Regions from separate parts of the Paraburkholderia unamae genome, predicted to be linked through region 1. Evidence: riboswitches for the same ligand, from Rfam matches in the RefSeq annotation. Region 1 holds a riboswitch; the other holds the start of a gene.

Evidence for each region. Region 1 has a riboswitch for thiamine pyrophosphate ahead of thiC (phosphomethylpyrimidine synthase ThiC). Riboswitches for the same ligand answer to the same signal wherever they lie in the genome.
Region 2: linked by a shared signal. The riboswitch ahead of C7402_RS33870 (FAD-dependent oxidoreductase) and the one ahead of thiC (phosphomethylpyrimidine synthase ThiC) in region 1 are both predicted to bind thiamine pyrophosphate.

The regions. Positions count from the first base shown of each region.
Region 1 is NZ_QEOB01000026.1:45,815-56,602, forward strand. Features, by position in the region: gene C7402_RS37685 (L-lactate permease) at 1-293, opposite strand, end outside; gene C7402_RS37690 (hypothetical protein) at 543-965, opposite strand; gene C7402_RS37695 (glycine zipper 2TM domain-containing protein) at 1,318-1,539, opposite strand; gene thiC (phosphomethylpyrimidine synthase ThiC) at 1,729-3,660, opposite strand; TPP riboswitch at 3,761-3,890, opposite strand; gene C7402_RS37705 (GreA/GreB family elongation factor) at 3,977-4,384, opposite strand; gene C7402_RS37710 (EamA family transporter) at 4,999-5,976, shown strand; gene C7402_RS37715 (entericidin A/B family lipoprotein) at 6,107-6,244, opposite strand; gene C7402_RS37720 (DUF1328 family protein) at 6,395-6,556, shown strand; gene C7402_RS37725 (ferritin-like domain-containing protein) at 6,611-7,153, shown strand; gene C7402_RS37730 (MFS transporter) at 7,204-8,418, opposite strand; gene C7402_RS37735 (phosphodiesterase) at 8,544-9,371, opposite strand; gene C7402_RS37740 (ABC transporter ATP-binding protein) at 9,394-10,434, opposite strand; gene C7402_RS37745 (ABC transporter permease) at 10,431-10,788, opposite strand, start outside.
Region 2 is NZ_QEOB01000020.1:68,723-79,510, forward strand. Features, by position in the region: gene C7402_RS33835 (glutamate synthase-related protein) at 1-330, shown strand, start outside; gene C7402_RS33840 (glutamate synthase subunit beta) at 444-1,910, shown strand; gene thpR (RNA 2',3'-cyclic phosphodiesterase) at 2,214-2,774, shown strand; gene C7402_RS33850 (D-amino acid dehydrogenase) at 2,811-4,175, opposite strand; gene C7402_RS33855 (MFS transporter) at 4,225-5,520, opposite strand; gene C7402_RS33860 (SDR family NAD(P)-dependent oxidoreductase) at 5,811-6,590, opposite strand; gene C7402_RS33865 (ABC transporter ATP-binding protein/permease) at 6,587-8,344, opposite strand; TPP riboswitch at 8,663-8,776, shown strand; gene C7402_RS33870 (FAD-dependent oxidoreductase) at 9,020-10,168, shown strand; gene thiS (sulfur carrier protein ThiS) at 10,218-10,415, shown strand; gene C7402_RS33880 (thiazole synthase) at 10,480-10,788, shown strand, end outside.

The DNA of each region.
Region 1 (10,788 bases):
CGGCCCGAGCGCAACGCGATGTTGTAGAGCAGGATGGCCGTGACGACGATCCACATGACGGGCCACAGCGCGAACACCACGCCGGCGAGCACCGAACTGATCGCAAGATTGACCGGGAATTGCCAGCCGGCGATCGCGACGATCAGGCCGACCACGAGGCCCGCGAGCGAAGCCTGCCAGGCGGGCCGGCGCGCCCAGCCCAGCAGGGCGAGCACGGTGACGATAGGCAGCACGGCTACGAGGAACGAAAACAGCAGCGAATTGCCGATTGGGGTCAACAACTGGTGGAACATGACGTCTCCTTTGTGCTGGTTTGTTATCGGCGCAGCGGTGCGGCTCGGAGCGCCGGGGCGCGTCGTTGGCTGAGGCGTGCTTCGTCCGGCAGGCGGGCTTATTAAGGCTGTGCTTCAAACGCCGGTAGCCCACTTGGAGAATAGAAAACCGGGCGCGAGCGTCAAGGAGGGAAAGTACGGTCCGGCACCGTTTTGCAGTGCGGCGAAAGCGGGTGCGATAGCGGGAAATGAGGCGGCGTTGCCGGGGAATCAGTGATGCCAGTGCCCGCCGCCTCCGCCCCAGTAGCCGAAGCCGAACGAGATGGCAGGCGCGCCCCAGCCCCAGCCGTATGCGGGATAAGGGTAATACGCGGGGTAGGCCGAATAGGCCGGGTAAGCCTGGTAAGCGGGATAAGCGGGGTACGCGGCATAGGCCGGATAAGCAGGCCACGCGGGCGCGGCGATTGCAACAGGCGGCGACGGATAGAGCGGCCCCGGATATTGCGCATCGGCCACGGCGGCGGGCGCGGGGTTAGGCGCGGTTTGCATGACCGCGGTTTCCTGCTGGGTGTTCGCCGCAGGCACCACGCCCGTGTAGTAAGGGCCGTAACCGTAGGGGTAATAGTAGTAGCAGCCGGAAAGCGTGAGGAGCGAGCACGCGGCGGCGATCACTGGCACGGACGGGCATTTCATGGCGGGCTCCGCGATTGGGCGAACGGCCGCGCAGATGCATCGCGTCTGGATCGGGCCGTGATCGTTTGAGCTTACGCTGTGCGCGCGTGTTTTGTGTTGCGTCCCGATAACGGAATGTTTCGTACCGGGCGCGCCAAGCAAACGCGGCGCAGCCCTTGTGAGGAACTGCGCCGCGCATCCTTCCCTGATGCACGCCCGGCGGGCGTGTTGCCTGTCGTATCGTTTGTGTTCTGTACCGTCGCTTCGATCGTGCAGCCAAGTGCGTGGATGACGCGGCCGCATCGTCGATGCGTATCGGCGTATTGGTTCTGTGAATCCTGGTGCGATGAATCCCGGTCAGCCGATGCCCGGCTTACTTGCCGACCTGATTGCCGACAACGCCGCCCACCGCCGCGCCACCGAGCGTGGAAAGCGCATTGCCGCCGATCGCCGCGCCCGCGACGCCGCCAACGCCTGCGCCGATCACCGTGTCGCGGTCGCGCCTCGACATGTTGTCGCAAGCCGAGAGACTGCCCAGCACGGCGACGAGCGTCGTCACCGTGAGCAGCGTGCGGGTTCGTTTGAAGGTTCTCATTGTTCGACTCCCCAAATTGAGTGTGCGGTGCGGCATGCGGGTTGCTCGCACGTCGCACCTCCAGTACCCCCATCGTAGGCACACGACCCGTATCCGGGTGTGTGCGCTTGTCAGAGAGTTGTGGGAGTCGTTAGAAAATGTTTCGGCGGACGGCGAGCGCCCGCCTGCACCGGGTTGGCGCCGACCGGCTTACTGACGCTGATAGATCTCCGCGCCTTGCTTGACGAACTCGACGGCCTTCACTTCCATGCCCTTCTTCAGGGCTTCGTCGTCGCTCACGCCTTGCTTCGCGGCGAAGTCGCGCACGTCCTGGGTGATCTTCATCGAGCAGAAGTGCGGGCCGCACATCGAGCAGAAGTGCGCGACCTTGGCCGAGTCCTTGGGCAGCGTTTCGTCGTGGAACTCGCGCGCCTTGTCCGGATCGAGGCCGATGTTGAACTGGTCTTCCCAGCGGAACTCGAAGCGCGCCTTCGACAATGCGTTATCGCGCACCTGCGCGCCCGGATGGCCCTTGGCCAGATCGGCCGCGTGCGCCGCGAGCTTGTACGTGATGATGCCTTCCTTCACGTCGTCCTTGTTCGGCAGGCCCAGGTGTTCCTTCGGCGTGACGTAGCAGAGCATGGCCGTGCCGAACCAGCCGATCATCGCGGCGCCAATGCCCGAGGTGATGTGATCGTAGCCCGGCGCGATGTCGGTGGTGAGCGGCCCGAGCGTGTAGAAGGGCGCTTCGTCGCACCATTCCAGTTGCAGGTCCATGTTCTCCTTGATGAGCTGCATCGGCACGTGGCCCGGACCTTCGATCATCACCTGCACGTCGTGCTTCCATGCGATCTGCGTGAGCTCGCCGAGCGTCTTGAGTTCGCCGAGCTGGGCTTCGTCGTTGGCGTCGTAGATCGAGCCGGGACGCAGGCCGTCGCCAAGCGAGAAGCTCACGTCGTATTCCTTCATGATTTCGCAGATCTCTTCGAAATGCTCATAAATGAAGGACTCCTTGTGATGCGCGAGGCACCACTTGGCCATGATCGAACCGCCGCGCGAGACGATGCCCGTCATGCGGTTGGCCGTGAGCGGCACATATTGCAGACGCACGCCCGCGTGGATCGTGAAGTAGTCCACGCCTTGCTCGGCCTGTTCGATCAGCGTGTCGCGGAACATTTCCCACGTGAGGTCTTCGGCTTTGCCGTTGACCTTTTCGAGCGCCTGGTAAATCGGCACCGTGCCGATGGGCACCGGCGAGTTGCGGATGATCCACTCGCGCGTTTCGTGAATGTGCTTGCCGGTCGAGAGATCCATGACCGTGTCGCCGCCCCAGCGGATCGCCCACGTCATTTTGTCGACTTCCTCGCCGATGGAGGAGGTGACCGCCGAATTGCCGATGTTCGCGTTGATCTTCACGAGGAAGTTGCGGCCGATGATCATCGGCTCGCTTTCCGGGTGATTGATGTTCGCGGGGATGATCGCGCGGCCGCGCGCGATTTCCTCGCGCACGAATTCGGGCGTGATTTCCTTGAGCGCATTCGCACCGAAGGCTGCCGCGCCGAACGCCTGGCCCGGATGCTGGCGGCCCATCATGGCGGCGAGCTTCGCGCCGTTCGGGCCGCTCGACTTGAGGCTTTCCAGATACTCGGCGCGGCGCTGGTTCTCGCGAATCGCGATGTATTCCATCTCGGGCGTGATGATGCCCTGACGCGCGTAGTGCATCTGCGTGACGTTCTTGCCGGACTTGGCGCGGCGCGGCGTGCGGTGCAGACCGGGGAAGCGCAGCTCGGCCGTGGCCGCATCGGCGGCGCGCTCGCGGCCGTATTCGGAGGAGAGGCCCGGCAGCGCTTCGGTGTCGCCGCGCTTTTCGATCCAGCCCTGGCGCAGAGCGGGCAGGCCCGCGCGAATGTCGATCCTGGCTTCCGGATCGGTGTACGGACCCGAGGTGTCGTAGACGTAGATCGGCGGGTTCTTCTCGCCACCGAAGCCCGTGGGCGTATCCGACTGCGTGATCTCGCGCATCGGCACACGGATGTCGGGCTGCGAACCGGTCACATAGATCTTGCGGGAATTGGGCAGCGGCGCGATCGCGGCTTCGTCGACGTGCGCGTTGGCGGAAATGAACTTCGGATTCGCGTTCATGCGTCTCTCTCTCCATGCAAAGCAAAGTGGGAACAGCGGCTTAGCAGGAGATGAGACGGAACGTGGACGGACTTCGCTGTGACGAGGTGAGGCGGTGATGCTGCGAAGTCCGGACGCTTCCCTGCGCTGGCATTATCCAGATCAGGTTCAAAGGGTATTTCTCACCCGCGAAATACGCTGCACGACTTTCGATCGAAGCGGCGCATGACGCAGGACCCCCGCGTAAGCAGGCCAAACGATACACCGCGCTGCGACGATCTGGCAAGTGCCTTGTCGCGCGGGATGCGCTAAACGCGGCGCGCGGCGCATTCGCCCCTTACAGCGTGAAATCGTTCGACGCTTCGGGCTGGAACAGGATGCGCTCGATCTTCAGCGTCTCCACCGCGCCGCCCGGCGTGGTGAATCGCACGGCGTTGCCGCGCTTCGCGCCGAGTAACGCGAGGCCCGCGGGTGAGAACACGTTGAGGCGGCCCGCGTCGAGGTTGGCGTCGTGCGGGTAGGCCACCGTGTACGTGAGCGTTTCGCCGTTGCGCTCGTTCACGAGCGTGACCTGCGAATTCATCGTGACGACATTGGCCGCGACTTCGCGCGGCTCCACGATCACGGTATTTTCGAGCAGCTCGTCGAGCATGATTTGGCGCGCGGGCGCGGCGCCCGGTTCGGCGGCGGCTTTTTCGAGGCGGGCGAGGTCCAGCTCGGTCAGATAACGGATTTTCTTCGACATGAGGGTTCTCCTTGCGATCCAGAAAGGGAGCGATGTAAAGGCGAGGCCTGGAGGGCGACAGCGGAACAAGGGCGCAACGGATCGGCCCGGAGCCCGACCGAACGGCTCCGGTTCAACAGGGGAGGCGGGTTCAGTGCGGACGCCGGGCGGCGGGGAGCGGGGCGAGAGGACGGGGAGCGAAAGTTCGCGTGGCCGTTCGCATGCGCGCGGCGCGCGCGCGCACCGGCGCGCCGCGCGAGGGGCGCGCCGGCAGGGCGAGTCTGGGGCGCGAAACGAACGAACGCATGGCCGAAATTGAAAGCTAAAAGAAAGATATCTACATATGCTAGCACGAACTCAGAAGCGCGGCGCCATACGAGAAGTCGCACGTTTCGGACCTGCCCGATCCGCCCCTTTGGCCGCTTTCGCGCCGCAACAACAGTCCCACGTGTAAAGCACTCTGAAAGCCTCCGAAACGTCAGACGTTGTTGCATAATGCGGAGCGCCCGCCCGGGTGTCTTTCGTACTCCGTCCTTTTTTCGCGCCTGCACCATGCCGTCGAGCTTGACCCGTCCCGCCGCCTTGCCGCCGGGGCGCCCGCGGTCCGTCCCATCACCCACCGCGGCGACATGACGATGCTTGCGCGTTTGTTTTCACGTTCATCCGCCCGCAATCTCGCCAGCGGGGCGTTGCTCGCCGGGGCGGCGCTTTGGCGACTCGCGCGCGCCGTGCGCCTGCCGCAGTCGCGCAGCGGACGCGTCGCGCTCTCGCTTGCCGTCGTCTATTTCGTGTGGGGCTCGACCTATCTGGGCGTGAAGGTCGCGCTCGATTCGTTCCCGCCGCTCCTGCTCTCGGGCTTGCGCAACCTGCTTGCCGGCATCGGGCTGTTTGTCTTCGCGATGCGTCGGCGGCCCGTCATGCCGACGCTCATCGAGGTGCGCAACGCGGGCGTGGTGGGTACGCTGCTGGTCGGTCTTTCAAGCGGCATGCTCGCCTACGGCATGCGCACCGTGGGCACCGGCACGGCGGCCGTGATGGTCGCCACGGTGCCGCTTTTCGCCACCGTGATCTCGGCGGTCACCGGGCGGCGCGTCGCGAAGGCCGAATGGGCCGCGGTCGCGCTCGGGCTCGTGGGCATCGCCATACTGAGCCACGGCGGCGCGGGTGCGGACTCGGCGGGCGGCAGTCTCGCGATCCTGTGCGGCGCGCTCTTCTGGGCGATCGGCGCGCACCTGGCCGGCCGGCTGGCGTTGCCTACTGACCTGTTCATCGCGACGGCGTTGCAGATCGGTCTTGGCGGCGCCATCTCGACGGCGGTCGCGTGGATTAGCGGCGAGCGCATGGGGACGCTGCATGCCCTGCCGCTTACCGCGTTTCTCTATCTGCTCTTCATCGGCACGATGGCGGCGTATGTCGCCTACGGCTACCTGATTCGCCACACCAGTCCGCTCCTTGCGAGCAGTTGCATGTATGTGAATCCCGTGGTCGCCGTCGCGCTCGGCGCGCTGTTGCTGGGCGAGCCGGTCACGCGCGCCACGGTTGTCGCGACCGTGCTGATTCTCGGCAGCGTCGGGCTGTCGTTTGTGTTCGACGACCGGCGCCGCCCGTCCTGATTTCACGCGGGCTCGAGCGCGCGCCTGTGCGCCGGCGCTCGTCCCTCCATCACACCGCAAGCCACCGCTCGATCGCGCTCACGCGCGGGCGAGCGGTGGCCGTTGCGGCGCGTTCAGCGGCCGCTGCTCACTACTTCGCCTTTTCCGCGGAATTCGTGAGGGCGTGGCCGCCTGCGGAAACGTCCTCGCCGGCGCCCGCCATTGTGTTGCACGCCGAGAGACCGGCAACCGAGGCGGTAACGAGAAAGAGGGCAATCAGGCGTTTCATGAGGTAGTCCTCCACGGTGTCAAAGGAACCGTGACTCAGCACGTTGCGTGCCCGGTCATTCGTTCCGCCTCGCGTCGCGCGCCTTGGGCCCGGCGATTGCGCAAGCGGTGGCGCAAGCGCTGCACATCCGCCCACAAGGAGGACGACGCCATGCTCCATTACGCCATCGTGTTTTTCATCATCGCGATCATCGCTGCGGTGTTCGGCTTCACGGGCATCGCCGCGGGCGCGGCCGAAATCGCCAGGATCCTGTTCTATCTCTTCCTGGTGGTCTTCGTGGTCACGCTGCTGCTCGGCGTCTTGCGCGCATGACGCGCGCGAACCCTCCCGTCCCATTCCTGCATGTCATGTTCGAAGGAGAGCCAGATGTCGAAGACACACGCTTCGTTTGATTTCGACCTCAAGCGCGTGCGCGAAGAGGCGCGCCGCAATCTCGACCAGGGGCCGGTCACGCCGGACTACCCCGCGAACCGCGAGACCGTGCTCAAGATGCTCAACGATTCGCTCGCCACGGAACTGGTATGCGTGCTGCGCTACAAGCGGCACTACTTCATGGCGAAGGGCATCGAATCGGAGTCGGTCGCGGCCGAATTTCTCCAGCACGCGAACGAGGAGCAGCAGCACGCCGACATGCTCGCCGCGCGTATCGTGCAGCTGGGCGGCGAGCCCGACTTCTCGCCCGCCACGCTGATCGCCCGCTCGCACTCGGAGTACAAGGAAGGGGCGGACCTGAAGGACATGATTCGCGAGAACCTGATCGCCGAGCGCATCGCGATCGAGAGCTATCGCGCGATCGTCAATTATCTCGGCCACGGAGACACCACCACGCGGCGCATTTTCGAGGAGATTCTCGCGGTGGAGGAGGAGCACGCCGACGACATGACCGACTTGCTCTACGCCCGTAAATAACGCGCGTAAATCACGCGCGCAAGCAACCCGCGATATTCACGCCGCCCGCATCAGGACGACGCCTGTGCGCCCGCGCCCACGCGCGGGCGTGTCGCGTAGTGAATCACGCCCGCGAGCGCGGTGAATGCGAGGCCGGCCACACACACGCCGATCCAGCCGAAGGCGTGCCACGCGGCGACGCCCACGGCCGAGCCGGTGGCGCCGCCGATGAAGTAGCACACCATGAAGACGGTGTTCACGCGGCTGCGCGCTTCGGGGCGCAGCGCGTAGATGCGCGACTGGTTCGAGATCTGCGCGGCCTGCACGCCTACGTCGAGCACGACCACGCCGATCGCGAGGCCAATGAGGCTCGTGCCCGAGAACGCGAAGATCGCGAAGGCGATCGCCATCAGCGCGATCGACATGGTGATGACCGCGCGCGGCCCGCGCTTGTCGGCCGAGCGCCCGGCGATCGGCGCGGCGAGCGCGCCTGCCGCGCCGACGATGCCGAACAGACCCGCGGCCTGCGGCCCGAGATGGAACGGCTCGCCCGCGAGCAGCAGCGTGAGCACGGGCCAGAAGAGGCTGAACGCGGCGAACAGGCACGCGCCCGTGGCGGAGGCCTCGCGCAGCCCGCGCAACTCCACCACGAGATGCCACATCGAGCCGAGCAGCTTGCCGTAGCCGAGCGTGGAAGTGGGCTGGCTTTTCGGCAGCTTCTTCACGATCACGACCGCGAGCGCGAGCAGCGCGATGATCGACGCGCCAAATACCGTGCGCCAGCCAAAATACTGTCCGACGAAACCGGCCGCCGTGCGCGCGAGCAGGATGCCGAGCAGCAGGCCGCTCATCACCGTGCCCACCGCGTGGCCGCGCGCCTCGGGCGGCGCGAGCTCGGCGGCGAACGGCACGGCCTGCTGCGCGATGGTCGCGAGCACGCCGATCGCGAGGCTCGCGCCCACCAGCACGCCGAGCGTCGGCGCCGTGGCCGCGACGAGCAGGGCGACGCACACGCCCGCGGTTTGCAGCAGGATGATGCGGCGGCGGTCGTAGCGGTCGCCGAGCGGCGCGAGCAGCAGCATGCCGGCCGCGTAGCCCAGTTGGGTCGCGGCGGGCACCGCGCCGATCCAGGCGGCGCCGGCGGGGAAGCTCTTGCGGAAGTCGTCGAGCAGCGGCTGGTTGAAGTAGATGTTCGCGACCGTGACGCCCGCAATGGTTGCGAGCAGGAGCAGCAGGCCGGGCAGCGACTGGCCTGCGCCAGCGCTTGCGGAATCGGGTGTGGACATGTGCGTGATGCGGGCGGCGCCCGGAGGGACGGAAAGGCAGGCTTCGAGCGTGCCGATCATACCGGAGCGCGCGCGATCGCGCTGGGCGCCCCGCGACCGGTTTCGACGCCGGTCAGGGGAGCGCTTCAGTCGATCAACTCGCCCGAGGGTTCGTAGAACGGATAAGGCCCGTCGAACGTCTCCACGTAGCCGTGGTGCGTCACGATCCCGCCGTGCGGATCGTAGCGGTGCAGCGCGAACGCGGGCGGCTCCAGCGTGAAGGTGGAGGGCGCGCCGGGCGCGAGGTCGAGCGTCACCTGGTGCGCGGGCGCGGGCACGGCCGAGGCGATCGTGCCGCCAAAGCGCACGAACATGGGCCGGTGCACGTGGCCGCACAGCACGCGCTCGACGTTCGGGTGCTGCGCGATGAGCGCTTCGAGCGCCTGCGCGGCGCGGGCGTCGAGACGGATCGCATCCATGTGGCCGATGCCGCAGTCGAACGGCGGATGATGCAGCGCGACAATCACGGGCTTGCCGCGCGCGTCGTCGAGCGCCTTCGCGAGCCACGCAAGGCGCGCTTCGCAGAGCGTGCCGGCGCTTTGCCCCGGCTCCATCGAGTCGAGCGCGATCACGCGCAGCGCGCCGAGGTCCAGCGCGTAGTGGACGAACGCGCCGCCCTCGCGCAATTCGGGCCGCTCGGCGAACACGTCGCGCAGCGGCTCGCGCGCGTCGTGGTTGCCGATCAGGAGCCAATACGGAATCTCCAGCGTATCGAGCAGCGCCTTGAGGTGCCGGTATTCCTCGACCGAACCGCGATCGACGAGGTCGCCGGTCACGAGTACCGCGTCGGGGCGCGGGGCGAGCGCGTTCAGGCGCGCGATGGTGCGCTGGAGGCCCGCGGCCGTGTCGACGCGGCGATAGGCGAGCGCGCCCGGTTGCTTGATGTGCAGATCGCTGATCTGGGCGAGCAGCATGGGGAACCTCGTTGTGTAAGATTTACGCAAGCGCGATGAGCGCTTCGGGGGCGATCGAGATGCCGACCGGCGTGCCGCGCGCGAGCTCGATGCGGCCCGCCACGTCGACGAGCAGGGCATCGGGGGCGGCGCCGCCGATCGTGAGGCGCGTGCGCTCGCCGAGGAAGGTCGTCTGCTCGATCACGCCGCGCAGTTGCGCGGCGGCGGGATCGGCGAGCATGGCGTCTTCGGGGCGGAAAAAGAGTTCGGCGGCGCCCGCCGTCGGCTGCGTGCCGGCCGCAACGGCGCCGCCGCTCGTGCGCAGGATGCCGTCTTGCCATTGTCCCGCGATGCGGTTGAGCGTGCCGACGAATTGCGCGACCGCGCGGCTCGCGGGCTGGTAATAGATCTCGCGCGGCGTGCCGATCTGCTCGATGCGGCCCGCGCTCATCACGACGATGCGGTCGCCCAACTCCATCGCCTCGGCCTGATCGTGCGTGACGTACACGGTCGTCACGCCGAGTTCGCGCAGCAGCGCGTTCATCTCGCCGCGCAAGGTGTCGCGCAGGCGCGCATCGAGCGCGGTCAGCGGCTCGTCGAGCAGCAGCACGCGCGGGCGGGGCGCGAGGGCGCGCGCGAGCGCGACGCGCTGGCGCTGGCCGCCCGAAAGCTGGCCGATGGGCTTCGCGGCGTGCGCTTCGAGCCGCATCATCGCGAGCAGCTCGTCCACGCGCGCGCGCGCGTCAGCCGTGGGAACGCGCTGGATCTTCAGGCCGTAGCCGATGTTGCCGCGCACGTCGAGATTCGGAAAGAGCGCGTAGTTCTGGAACACCATGCCGACCTTGCGACGCTCGATGGGCAGCGCCGTCACGTCTTCGTCGCCGAAGGCCACGCGGCCGCCCGCGTCGGGCGTTTCCAGACCCGCGATCATGCGCAGCGTGGTGGTCTTGCCGCAACCGGAAGGGCCGAGCAGCACGAGCGTTTCGCCCGCGCCGATCGTGAGGTCGAGCGGTTCGAGCACGCGCGTGCCGCGAAACGTCTTGGCGCAGCGCGTGAGGGTAATCGGTATCGATTCGAGTTTCATTCGGAATCCTTGTTTTTCTTCGCTGCGCTCGCGTTCACGTTCACGTTCGCGGCGGTTCCCGCAATGCGCCGTTTGCCTTGCGTGCCGGGCACGTCCACGCCGAGCCACTGCATCGCCACGAGCAAGGGCATTGTCATGAGGAAGAACAGGATCGTGTAGGCGCTGCCTACCTCGATGCGCAGCGACGCATACGTATCCGCGAGGCCCACGGGCAGGGTCTTGGTGTCGGGCGTGTGCAGCATCCACGTGAGGTTGAATTCACCGATCGAGAGCGTGAGCACCGCGAGCGCGCCCGCCACGATGCCGGGCCGCGCGTTGGGCAGCACGATCGTCGTGAAGCGCTGCCAGAAGCTC
Region 2 (10,788 bases), on a different contig from region 1:
GGCGGTATCGCCTACGTGTACGACCCGGAAGGCACGTTCGCCGGCAAGTGCAACAAGTCGATGGTTACGCTCGATCCGGTGCTGCAACAAGCCGAACAGGAGCGCACCGTGGACCGCGCACTGTGGCACGCAGGCCAGACCGACGAAGCGCTGCTCAAGGGACTCGTCGAGCGTCACTTCCAGTTCACCGGCTCGCCGCGTGCGAAGGCGCTGCTGGAAAACTGGGACGCGGCACGCCGCCAGTTCGTGAAGGTGTTCCCGACGGAATACAAGCGCGCACTGGGCGAAATCGGCGCGAAGAAGGCGAACCAGGAAGAGCTGGCCGCTTGAATCCCGTCTGATTCCAGCACTGACGACTTAAAGACGAAGCGCCCGCCGCGCGACTAGATACGCGGCGGCGGGCGCGGTCCCCCTCACTGAATAGATAGATAGACGAGAACCAAATGGGTAAGGCAACCGGTTTTCTCGAGTTCGAGCGCCAGCATGAGGCGTACGAAGCACCGCTCACGCGCGTGAAGCACTACAAGGAATTCGTGGCGGCGCTCTCCGACGCCGACGCGAAGGTCCAGGGCGCACGCTGCATGGACTGCGGCATCCCGTTCTGCAACAACGGCTGCCCGGTCAACAACATCATTCCGGACTTCAACGACCTCGTGTTCCGCCAGGATTGGAAGAGTGCGATCGAAGTCCTGCACTCGACCAACAACTTCCCCGAGTTCACGGGCCGTATCTGCCCGGCGCCCTGCGAATCGGCGTGTACGCTCGGCATCAACAACGATCCCGTAGGCATCAAGTCGATCGAGCACGCGATCATCGACAAGGCCTGGGCCGAAGGCTGGGTCGCGCCGCAAGTCGCGAAGCACAAGACGGGCAAGAAGGTTGCCGTCGTCGGTTCGGGCCCCGCGGGTCTGGCCACGGCGCAGCAACTCGCGCGCGCCGGACACGACGTGACGGTGTTCGAGAAGAACGACCGCGTGGGCGGCCTGCTGCGCTACGGCATCCCCGACTTCAAGCTGGAAAAGTGGCTGATCGACCGCCGCATGCGCCAGATGGAAGCCGAAGGCGTGACGTTCCGCACCAACGTGTTCATTGGCAAGGGTGAACTGCCCGCGTACATCGGCAACACGGCGAAGGAAACCATTTCGCCGGAAGAACTGAAGGAACAGTTCGACGCCGTGGTGATCGCAGGCGGTTCGGAAACGCCGCGTGACCTGCCGGTGCCGGGCCGCGAGCTCGAAGGCATCTACTACGCCATGGAGTTCCTGCCGCAGCAGAACAAGGTCAACGCCGGCGACAAGCTGTCGAACCAGTTGCTCGCCAAGGGCAAGCACGTGGTGGTGATCGGCGGCGGCGATACGGGCTCCGACTGCGTGGGCACCTCGAACCGTCACGGCGCGAAGAGCGTCACGCAGTTCGAACTGCTGCCGCAGCCGCCCGAGGAAGAGAACAAGCCGCTCGTGTGGCCGTACTGGCCGATCAAGCTGCGCACGTCGTCGTCGCACGAAGAAGGCTGCTCGCGTGACTGGGCGGTCGCCACGAAGCGTCTGGAAGGCAAGAACGGCAAGGTCGAGAAGCTCATCGCCGCGCGCGTGGAGTGGAAGGACGGCAAGATGGTCGAAGTGCCGGGTTCGGAATTCGAAATGAAGGCCGACCTCGTGCTGCTCGCCATGGGCTTCACGCAACCGGTTTCGCCGGTGCTCGAAGCGTTCGGCGTCGAGAAGGATGCGCGCGGCAACGTGCGTGCCTCGACCGAAGGCGACAAGGCGTACTACACGTCGGTGGACAAGGTGTTCACGGCAGGCGACATGCGCCGTGGCCAGTCGCTGGTGGTGTGGGCGATCCGTGAAGGCCGCCAGTGCGCACGTTCCGTCGATGCGTACCTGATGGGCAGCTCGGAGCTGCCGCGTTAAGGCCGGATCTGGGACCAGAGTAAGCGCTAAAGCGCTAACTCTGGTCGACACGTGAGGGCCGTCAATGCGCGCGCTCCGTCGACGCGTACCTGATGGGCAGCTCGGAGCTGCCGCGTTAAATCCGGTGCGTCCGTCGTTGTGACAGGACGCACGGGAGACGGCAGGAGACGAAACGACAGAAACCGGGCACCCGCAAGGGTGACCCGGTTTTTTTACGTCCGTGCTGCGGGTTTGCATGGGCGCGCGGCGCACGGGACAGGATTACCATGTCGCGATTGCCCGACCAATCGAGGCCTGCCGATCATGTCCGAAGCCCGCGAGACCGATCGAGAGACGCAGCAATGGCGGCGCTGCTTCGTCGCGCTCTCGCCAGATCCGGCGACACGCGACGCGCTCGCCGCGCTCGCCGTGCCGGCCAACGCGCGGCGCGTGCCGTCCCCGCAACTGCATCTGACGGTGGCGTTCATCGGCGCGATGTCGTTCGACCAGGGGGACGCGCTGTCGCGGCGGCTCGCCGAGCACGCGCCGCGTATTCCGCCCTCGCAGGTCACGCATATCGAGAGCTGGCCGGGACGCGCGCATCCGCGGCTGATGGTGGCCGTGCTGGCGATGTCGGATGCGTTCACGGCGCTCGACTGGCGCGTGCGCTCGCTGATGGGCGATGTGGGCTTGCCGCTCGACGCACGGGCGTTCCGTCCGCATGTGACGCTCGCGCGGTTCGCGCGCGACGCCGTGGGCGCGCCGGCGACGGCCGACGGTGAAGCGTTGCCGCCGCTGCGCTTCGAGTCGCTGGTGCTGTATTCGAGCACGCTGGCGAAGCAGGGCGCGCGCTATGAAGCCTTGACGAGCGTCGCGCTCGGTTGAAGCGCCGAGGCGCTTCTCAGCGCCCCTCGCCGTCGTTCAGCGTTCGTAGCGTGCCAGCGTCAAACCGTTGAGGTCGATTTCCGGCTTGTGTTGCGTGACGAGGTCCGCGAGCACGCGGCCCGAGCCCATCGACATCGCCCAGCCAGTGGAGCCGTGCCCGACGTTCAGCCACAGTCCGTCCACGCCGGAGCCGCCCAGCAGCGGCGCGCCGTCCGGCACCATGGGGCGGCGTCCGACCCAGAATTGCGCCGAAGAGGGCGTCGCCGCGTGCGGGAACCAGTCGTCGAGCACCTTCATGAGCGTTTGCAGCGCCTGCTCGCGCAGCGTCGAGCGATGGTCGCCGAGTTCCGCCGTTCCCGCCACGCGCAGGTAAGGCCCGAAGCGCGTGATCGCCGTTTTGAGCGACTCGTCCATGAGCGCGGCGCGCGGGGCCTTCTGCTCGTCGACCACGGGCAGCGTGGCCGAATAGCCCTTCACCGGATACAGCGGCACCCGCACGCCGAGCGGCGCGACGAGCGCCGCGCTCTCCACGCCCAGCGCGACCACCACGGCGTCGGCGGCGAGCGTTTGCGGTGTGGCGTCGGCCGGTTCGCTGCGCTCGGCCGGGCGCAGCACTTCCGCCGGCGCGCGGCGCTGCTCGCGCCGGTCCTTGCGGTTGTTCGCCTTGCGGCGGCCGGGCACGGCGCGCACGCGCACGCCGCTCACCTTGCCGCCCGCGGCTTCGAGCGCGAGCACTTCGGTATCGAACAGGAACGTCACGCCTTTCGCCTCGCACACGGCGCGCAGTTCGCGCGTGAAGCGCGCGCAGTCGCCGGCTTCGTCATCGGGCAGATACACGCCCGCCACCGGCTTCACGCGCGACCAGGCGAGGCCCGGCTCGACCTGCGCGCATGCGGCGGAATCGAGCTCGCGATAGGCGATGCCCGCGTCGCGCAACACGCCGAGCGCCGGCTGCGCGAGTTCGAGGTCGTAGTCGCTGCGAAAGAGCTGGAGATACCCCTGGCTGCGCCCGTACTCGAACGCGTGCGTGGCGCGAAACGCGTGCAGGCATTCGCGGCTGTAATAGGCGATGCGCTGCATGCGTTGCTTGTTCACGCGAAAGCGCGCGAGATCGCATTCGCGCAGCCAGCGTGCGATCCAGCGCCACTGCGCGGTGTCGAGCGTGGGCCGGAAGATCAGCGGCGAGGTGGGCTTGAGCAGGTACTTGATGAGCTTCGCGGGCATGCCAGGCGCGGCCCACGGCGTGACGTAGCCGGGCGCGATCACGCCGGCGTTGCCGAAGCTCGTGCCGAGCGCGACTCCCGGTTCTCGTTCGATGACCGTGACGTCGCAGCCTCGTTCGCTCAGATAGTACGCAGTGGCGACGCCGATCACACCGGCGCCGAGGACGATCGTTTTCATGCCGGGAGGACAACAGGAAGGGACGGTGGGTATTGCAGCACGTTCGTGCTCATCGTGCAGTGGATCGAGCAGACGGGCGCTCGGCCGCGTCAGTGGGCGTTTCTTCGGTCAGCACCTTGCCCTTCGTTTCGGGCAGGCACAGCGCCGCGACGATCACGAGCAGGTAGCCCGCGCCCGCCACCGCGCCGATCGCTTTCACGAGCGAGGTGGTTTGCGCGAACGTGCCCACGAGAATCGGAAAGAACGAGCCGAGACCGCGCCCGAGGTTGTAGCAGAAGCCCTGGCCCGAGCCGCGAATCGCGTTCGGATAGAGCTCGGAGAGATACGCTCCCACGCCCGCGAAGATGCCCTGCACGACGATGCCGAGCGGAAAGCCGAGCAGGAGCATGGCGGCGTCGGTGATGGGCAACATTGTGTAGGCCATGCCGAGCACGAACGAGCCGATGGCGAACAGGATGAACGAAGCGCGCCGCCCGATCTTGTCGCAGAGGATCGCGCCGACGATATAGCCCGTGAACGAGCCGACGATCAGCACGATCAGATAGCCGCTCGTGTTGAACACCGAGAGGTGGCGCACCGTCTTGAGGTAAGTGGGCAGCCAGGTGGTGATCGCGTAGTAGCCGCCGAGCATGCCCGTGCACAGCACGCTGCCGAGCACCGTGGTGGCCAGATGCGCGGGCGCGAAGATTTGCAGGAAGCTGCCTTGCACCGCGCCGCTTTCGCGAGCGCGGCGGGTGGCGACGAACACCTCGGGGTCGCTCACGTTGCGGCGCACATAGAGAATCCAGAGCGCGGGCAGGATGCCGATCCAGAAGCACGCGCGCCACGCGTATTCCTCGGGCAGCAGCGCGAAAAAGGCCCAGTAGAGAATGGCGGCCGCGCCCCAGCCGAACGACCAGCTGCTCTGCACGGTGCCCACGGCCTTCGCGCGATGCTGCGGGGAGCGGATCGTTTCGGCCATCATCATCGTGACGACCGTCCATTCGCCGCCAAAGCCGATGCCTTGCAGCGTGCGCGTGGCGAGCAGTTGCCAGAACGAATGCGTGAAGCCGGAGAGGCAGGTGAAAAGGGCGAAAGTGGCGATGGTCCACTGGAGCACGCGCACGCGGCCGTAGCGGTCGGCGAGGATGCCCGCGAGCCAGCCGCCCACCGCCGAGGAGATCAGCGAGCTCGTGGCGATCATCCCGGCCTCGCTCTTGGTCATGCCCCAGGTGGCGATGAGCGTCGGGATCAGGAACGAGTAAATCATGAAGTCGAACGCGTCGACGGCATAGCCGCCGAAGCCCGCGTAAAGCGTGCGCCGCTCACGCGCGTTCAGCTCCGTGAACCATTGAAAGTAGCCCATCGTGTGTCTTCCCCCATTCTTGTTGTGCGCGCAACGAGCCGGGTGAGCGGCGCGCGCGGCGCAAGCGACACGACAGGAGACGGCGTCCTGGGTGGCGCCGCCCCGTTTCCGGTGTGCTGGTGGCGTATTTTACGGTGTGAAAGCACGCTGAGGCGAGGGGGAGAATGCTGGCGCGCTGCGCAGCGGGGTTGCGGCAGGCGGCGCTCAGGCCGCAGCCGGTTCATTGCGCGCTTTCATTGCGCACCTTCATTCGATAGCAAGCGAATGACGGCGCACGCGTGCCGGGCCGGTCAGCCGAGCGTCAACCCGCCGTCGACGTGGATCACCTGGCCCGTAATGTGGCGCGCCGCGTCGCTGAGCAAAAAGCCGATGAGCTCGGCGATATCGGCGGGGTCGGCCACGTGGCCGAGCGGCGTTTCCTGCGCCGCACGCTCCCACACCGGCGCGTTTTCGGGCGTGGGGCCCTTGTCCTTGCGCGTGTAGCCGGGCGCGACGCAATTCACCGTCACGCCGTGCGGCGCCAGTTCCGCGGCGGCGGTTTTGGCGAGCGATTCGAGCGCGGCCTTGGCGGCGGCGGTGGCGGCGAACGGCGCGTCGGCGCGATAACGGTGCGCGACAAACGAACTGAGCGCGACCACGCGGGCGCGCGCCGAGCGCTCCAGCGCGGGCCGGGCGCGCTGCATGAGCGCCGCGAACGCGGCGGGCATGGCGGCGAACGCGCCTTCGAGCGAACCGGCGTCGAGCGCGGCGAGCGACTGGCGCTGCGCGTGCCCGGCGTTGGCCACGATCTGGTCGAGCGTGCCGAAGTGCGCGAGCGTCGCCTCCACGGTCGCGGCGGCATTGCCTGGCTCGGCGAGATCGCTGTAGGTGGTGGCGCAGGTTGCGCCGCGCCGCTCGCATTCGGCGGCGACCGCGACGAGCCGCGCGCGCGCCGCTTCGTCCGCGCCGCGCGCGTGCAGCATGAGCGCGACACCCGATGCCGCGATGCGCCGCGCGAGCGCCGCGCCAATGCCCGAGCCCGCGCCCGTGATCAGCACGACGCGCTCGAAGCCTGCGCCGGCCGCGCTCACGCCGCGACCCGCTCTTCAGGCATGCGCTCGATTTCGAGCGTTTCGTGGTGATACGCCGCAAGCGACTCGCGGTGCGCCACGCTCACGATCGCCGCCTTCGGCAGGCGCTCCATGAAGAGCTTGTAGAGACGGCCTTCGTTGTCGGGGTCGAGCGCGCTCGTCGCTTCGTCGAGGAACAGATAGTCGGGCTTGTGCAGCAGCACGCGAGCGCCCGCGAGGCGTTGCTGTTCGCCCGGCGAGAGCACGCGCGTCCAGTGCGCCGACTCGCCGAGACGGTCCGCGTAGTCTTCCAGGCGGCAGGCGCGCAGCGCTTCGCGGCAGTCTTCGTCGCTGTAGTCGTCGGCGGGCGAGGGGTAGGTGAGCGCGGCCTTGAGCGTGCCGATGGGCAGGTAGCTCTGTTGCGGGATGAACATCATGCGCGCATCCACCGGCGCGTCGATCGAGCCTTCGCCGAACGGCCAGAGGCCCGCGAGCGCGCGCATCAGCGTGCTCTTGCCCGCGCCCGAGGGGCCGCGCACGAGCCAGCGCGAGCCCGGCTTGATGGCGATGTCGCGCACTTCCGACAGCGGCGTGCCGTTGGGCAGCGAGAGCTTGAGATGCTCGGTCGCGAGTTCGTTGTTGTCGATGTAGTGCAGGTTGATGCCGCCGTGCTCGGTGGCGGGCGAGACCGTTTCCTTCAGGCGCGGCGAGTGCACCACGCGCACGAATTCGCGCAGACGGTTCACGGTAGCGCGCCATTCAACCAGCGTGGCGTAACTGTTGATGAACCACGAGAACGAATCGCTCACGGTGCCGAACGCCTGCGAGATCTGCATCAGCACGCCGAACGTGAACGCGCCCGCGAAGTAGCGCGGCGCGGCGACCACGAGCGGGAAGATGATGGCGATCTGGCCGTAGAAGCTCAGCACGAAGGTGAGGCGCTTCGTGTACTTCATCACGCGCCACCAGTTTTCGCGGATGTGCTGGAAGAGGCCTTGTGCGTTGCCGCGCTCGGTGTCCATGCCGTCGTACAGCGCGATCTGCTCGGCGTTCTCACGCAGGCGGATCAGGCCGAAGCGGAAGTCCGCCTCCACCTTTTGTTGCTGGTAGTTGATCGACACGAGCGGATGGCCGACCTTCTGGATCACGAGCGAGCCGAACACGGCGTAGAGCGCGGCGGCCCAGACCATGTAACCCGGAATCGCGAGCGGCTGCCCGCCCAGCGTGACCGTGAGCGCGCCCGCGAGCGTCCACAGGATCGTGATGAACGAGATCAGCGTGACGACCGTGGAGAGCAGGTCGAGCGTGAGCGAAAGCGTGGTCGTGGCGAACGACTGGAGGTCGTCGCTGATCCGCTGGTCGGGGTTGTCGGCGAGGCGGTCGCGCTCGATGCGGTAGAACGCACCCTTGCCGAGCCACTCGCTCAGGAAGCGGTTGGTGAGCCACTGGCGCCAGCGAAAGCCGAGCATCTGGCGCAGATAGCGGCCGTACACCGCGAGGATGATGAAGCCGAACGCCAGCTCGGTGAAGGTCATCAAGAGCGGCGGGAAGCGTTTGACGTCCTTGGCCTGCAACGCGTTGTAGAACTCCGCGCTCCAGCCGTTCAGCCGCACGTTGATCCACACGACGAGCAGGTTCATCACGATGATCGCGACGAGCAGCCCCCAGGCGATCCAGCGTTCCTCGGAAACCCAGTAGGGTTTGATCAGGCTCCACGCGGTGATCTTCTGATGCTCGTTCTGATCGGGCGTGGCGCGGGAAGATTGGTTGGTCATGTGCGTCCTGATGTTTTGTGCCGGCCCGCTCGGGCCGCTTTCGCCATATGCCGCGCGCCGCGCGGCGGCCGCTGTGCACGGATTCTGTCGGCAACCGCTTAAGTGAGACTTAACGAGACTTGACGGGGTAAATGCCGGGGCAAGTGCCTGGCGAAACGCTGAGGCAAATGCCCGCGCCGCGCCGCCGTAGCGTGGCGCTCATTGTCTCACCGCGCGGGCTCGCGAGGCGAAAGGAGCGGGTCCAAGGCATTGTGCCAGACGAGCCGTGCCGTTCCGTCGAGGTTTGCGGGCGCCGCGCGTTTTGTGGTCTAATCGACGGTGACGAAACAGGGGTGCTTCACCGGTATGCCGGGCATGCCGTACTGAGGCTGAGAGAGACCCTTCGCACCCGATCCGGGTAATACCGGCGCGGGAAGTTTCCAGAAAGTCTTGCCGGAGCGCCCTGGCCTTTGCAGGGGCGCCAGGTTTCCCGCCGGGCCGCGCGTTCGGCGCTCGGGTCCATACGATTTCCGTATCGGGCCGTCTGCGCCGCATAGCCTCCACGGTCGGCCTTGCCAGCCGGTTTCGTCCTTGGGTACGTCTGCTGCTGCCGTACGGAAAGGATACGATGACCGCCTATTCTCTTGCTTGTTCCCCGTTTTTCACTGCGCACGCCTTGCCTGACGGAGCGTCGTCATGAGCCGCGTCCATCACCATAGCGTGGGCGGCACGCCCGACTTCGCCGTGCTCGGCGGCGGCCTGTGCGGCCGGCTCGTCGCATGGCGTCTGGCCGGCGAGGGCCATCGCGTCGCGCTCTACGAGCGTGGCGGCCCCGAAGGCGGCGAGGCCGCGGCCTGGGTCGCGGCGGCCATGCTCGCGCCGCTCGCCGAGGCGGCCGTTGCCGAACTGCTCATCACCGAGCTTGGCGTGGCGTCGCTCGAAGCCTGGCCGCGCATCCTGGCCGAATTACCCGCGCCCGTGTTCTTCCAGCGCAACGGCACGCTCGTGGTCTGGCATAGCGCCGATCGCACCGAGGCGCCGCTCTTCGAGCGCCGCGTGCGCGCGAACGCGCCGCGCGCGCTTGCCGATGCGAACTTCGTCGCGCTCGCCGGCGCACAGCTCGACGCGGCCGAACCGGCGCTCGCCGGGCGCTTCGCGCGCGGCTGGCTCCTGAACGGCGAAGGGCAGCTCGACAACCGCCAGGCGCTCGCCGCGCTTGCGGCCGGACTCGCCGCGCGTGGTGTGGAAACGCACTGGCACACCACCGTCGACGAAGCGAACCCGCCGCGCGCGCGCGTGACGATCGACTGCCGCGGCCTGGGTGCAAAACCCGTGCTGCCGGGGCTGCGCGGCATACGCGGCGAAGTCGCCCGAGTGCATGCGCCGGGCATCGGCTTGACGCGCCCGGTGCGGCTGCTGCATCCGCGCTATCCGCTCTATATCGCGCCGAAGGAGAACGATCTCTACGTGATCGGCGCGACCGAGATCGAGGGCGAGGACCGCTCGCCCGTGAGCGTGCGCTCGGCGCTCGAATTGCTGAGCGCGGCGTTCGCCGTGCATCCGGCGTTCGGCGAGGCGCGCATTCTCGAACTGAATTCGCAGTGCCGCCCGACGCTGCCCGACCATCGCCCGGCGCTCATTTGGGACGGCAAGGCCACGCTGCGCGTGAACGGCCTCTACCGGCACGGCTTCATGATCGCGCCGGAAGTCGCCGACGAAGCCGCGCGTGTCGCGCAGGCGCTCCTCGACGCCCGCGTGAGCGACGCCGACTCGTTCGAGGCGCTGCGCCGCGCGTCGCGCTGGGGCGAGATGCTGCACGCGCAGGGCGCGCATGAGCCGGCCTGAAGCGTGAAGCACCACCCGAATCAAACCGTAGTCTGAGAACGTATTTGCCATGGACATTCATATCAACCAGAAGCCGCTCACGCTGCCCGAGGGTGCGACCGTCGCCGATGCGCTTACCGCGTTCGGCGCGCGTCCGCCGTTCGCCGTGGCCCTGAACGGCGACTTCGTGGCGCGCGCCCAGCACGGCGCGCGCGCGCTCCAGGCGGGCGACCGCCTCGACGTCGTGAGCCCCGTGGCCGGCGGCTGAGCCGCGCGCATTCGTGCGCGCACCGCGCCGCCGCATCCACGACACCGCCCAAGGATTCCACGCCATGACCACCACTCCCACCGCCGACGCGCTCACGCTCTACGGCGAAACCTTCGCGAGCCGCGTGCTGCTCGGCACCTCGCGTTATCCGTCGCTGCAATCGCTCGCCGATTCGATGGCCGCCGCGCGCCCCGGCATGATCACCGTCGCGCTGCGCCGCCAGATGAACGAGGGCACCGCCGAAGCCGGCTTCTTCGACTTGCTCAAGCGCCACGGCGTGCCGCTGCTGCCGAACACGGCCGGCTGCCTCACCGTCAACGAAGCCGTGACGACGGCGCACATGGCGCGCGAAGTCTTCGAAACCGACTGGATC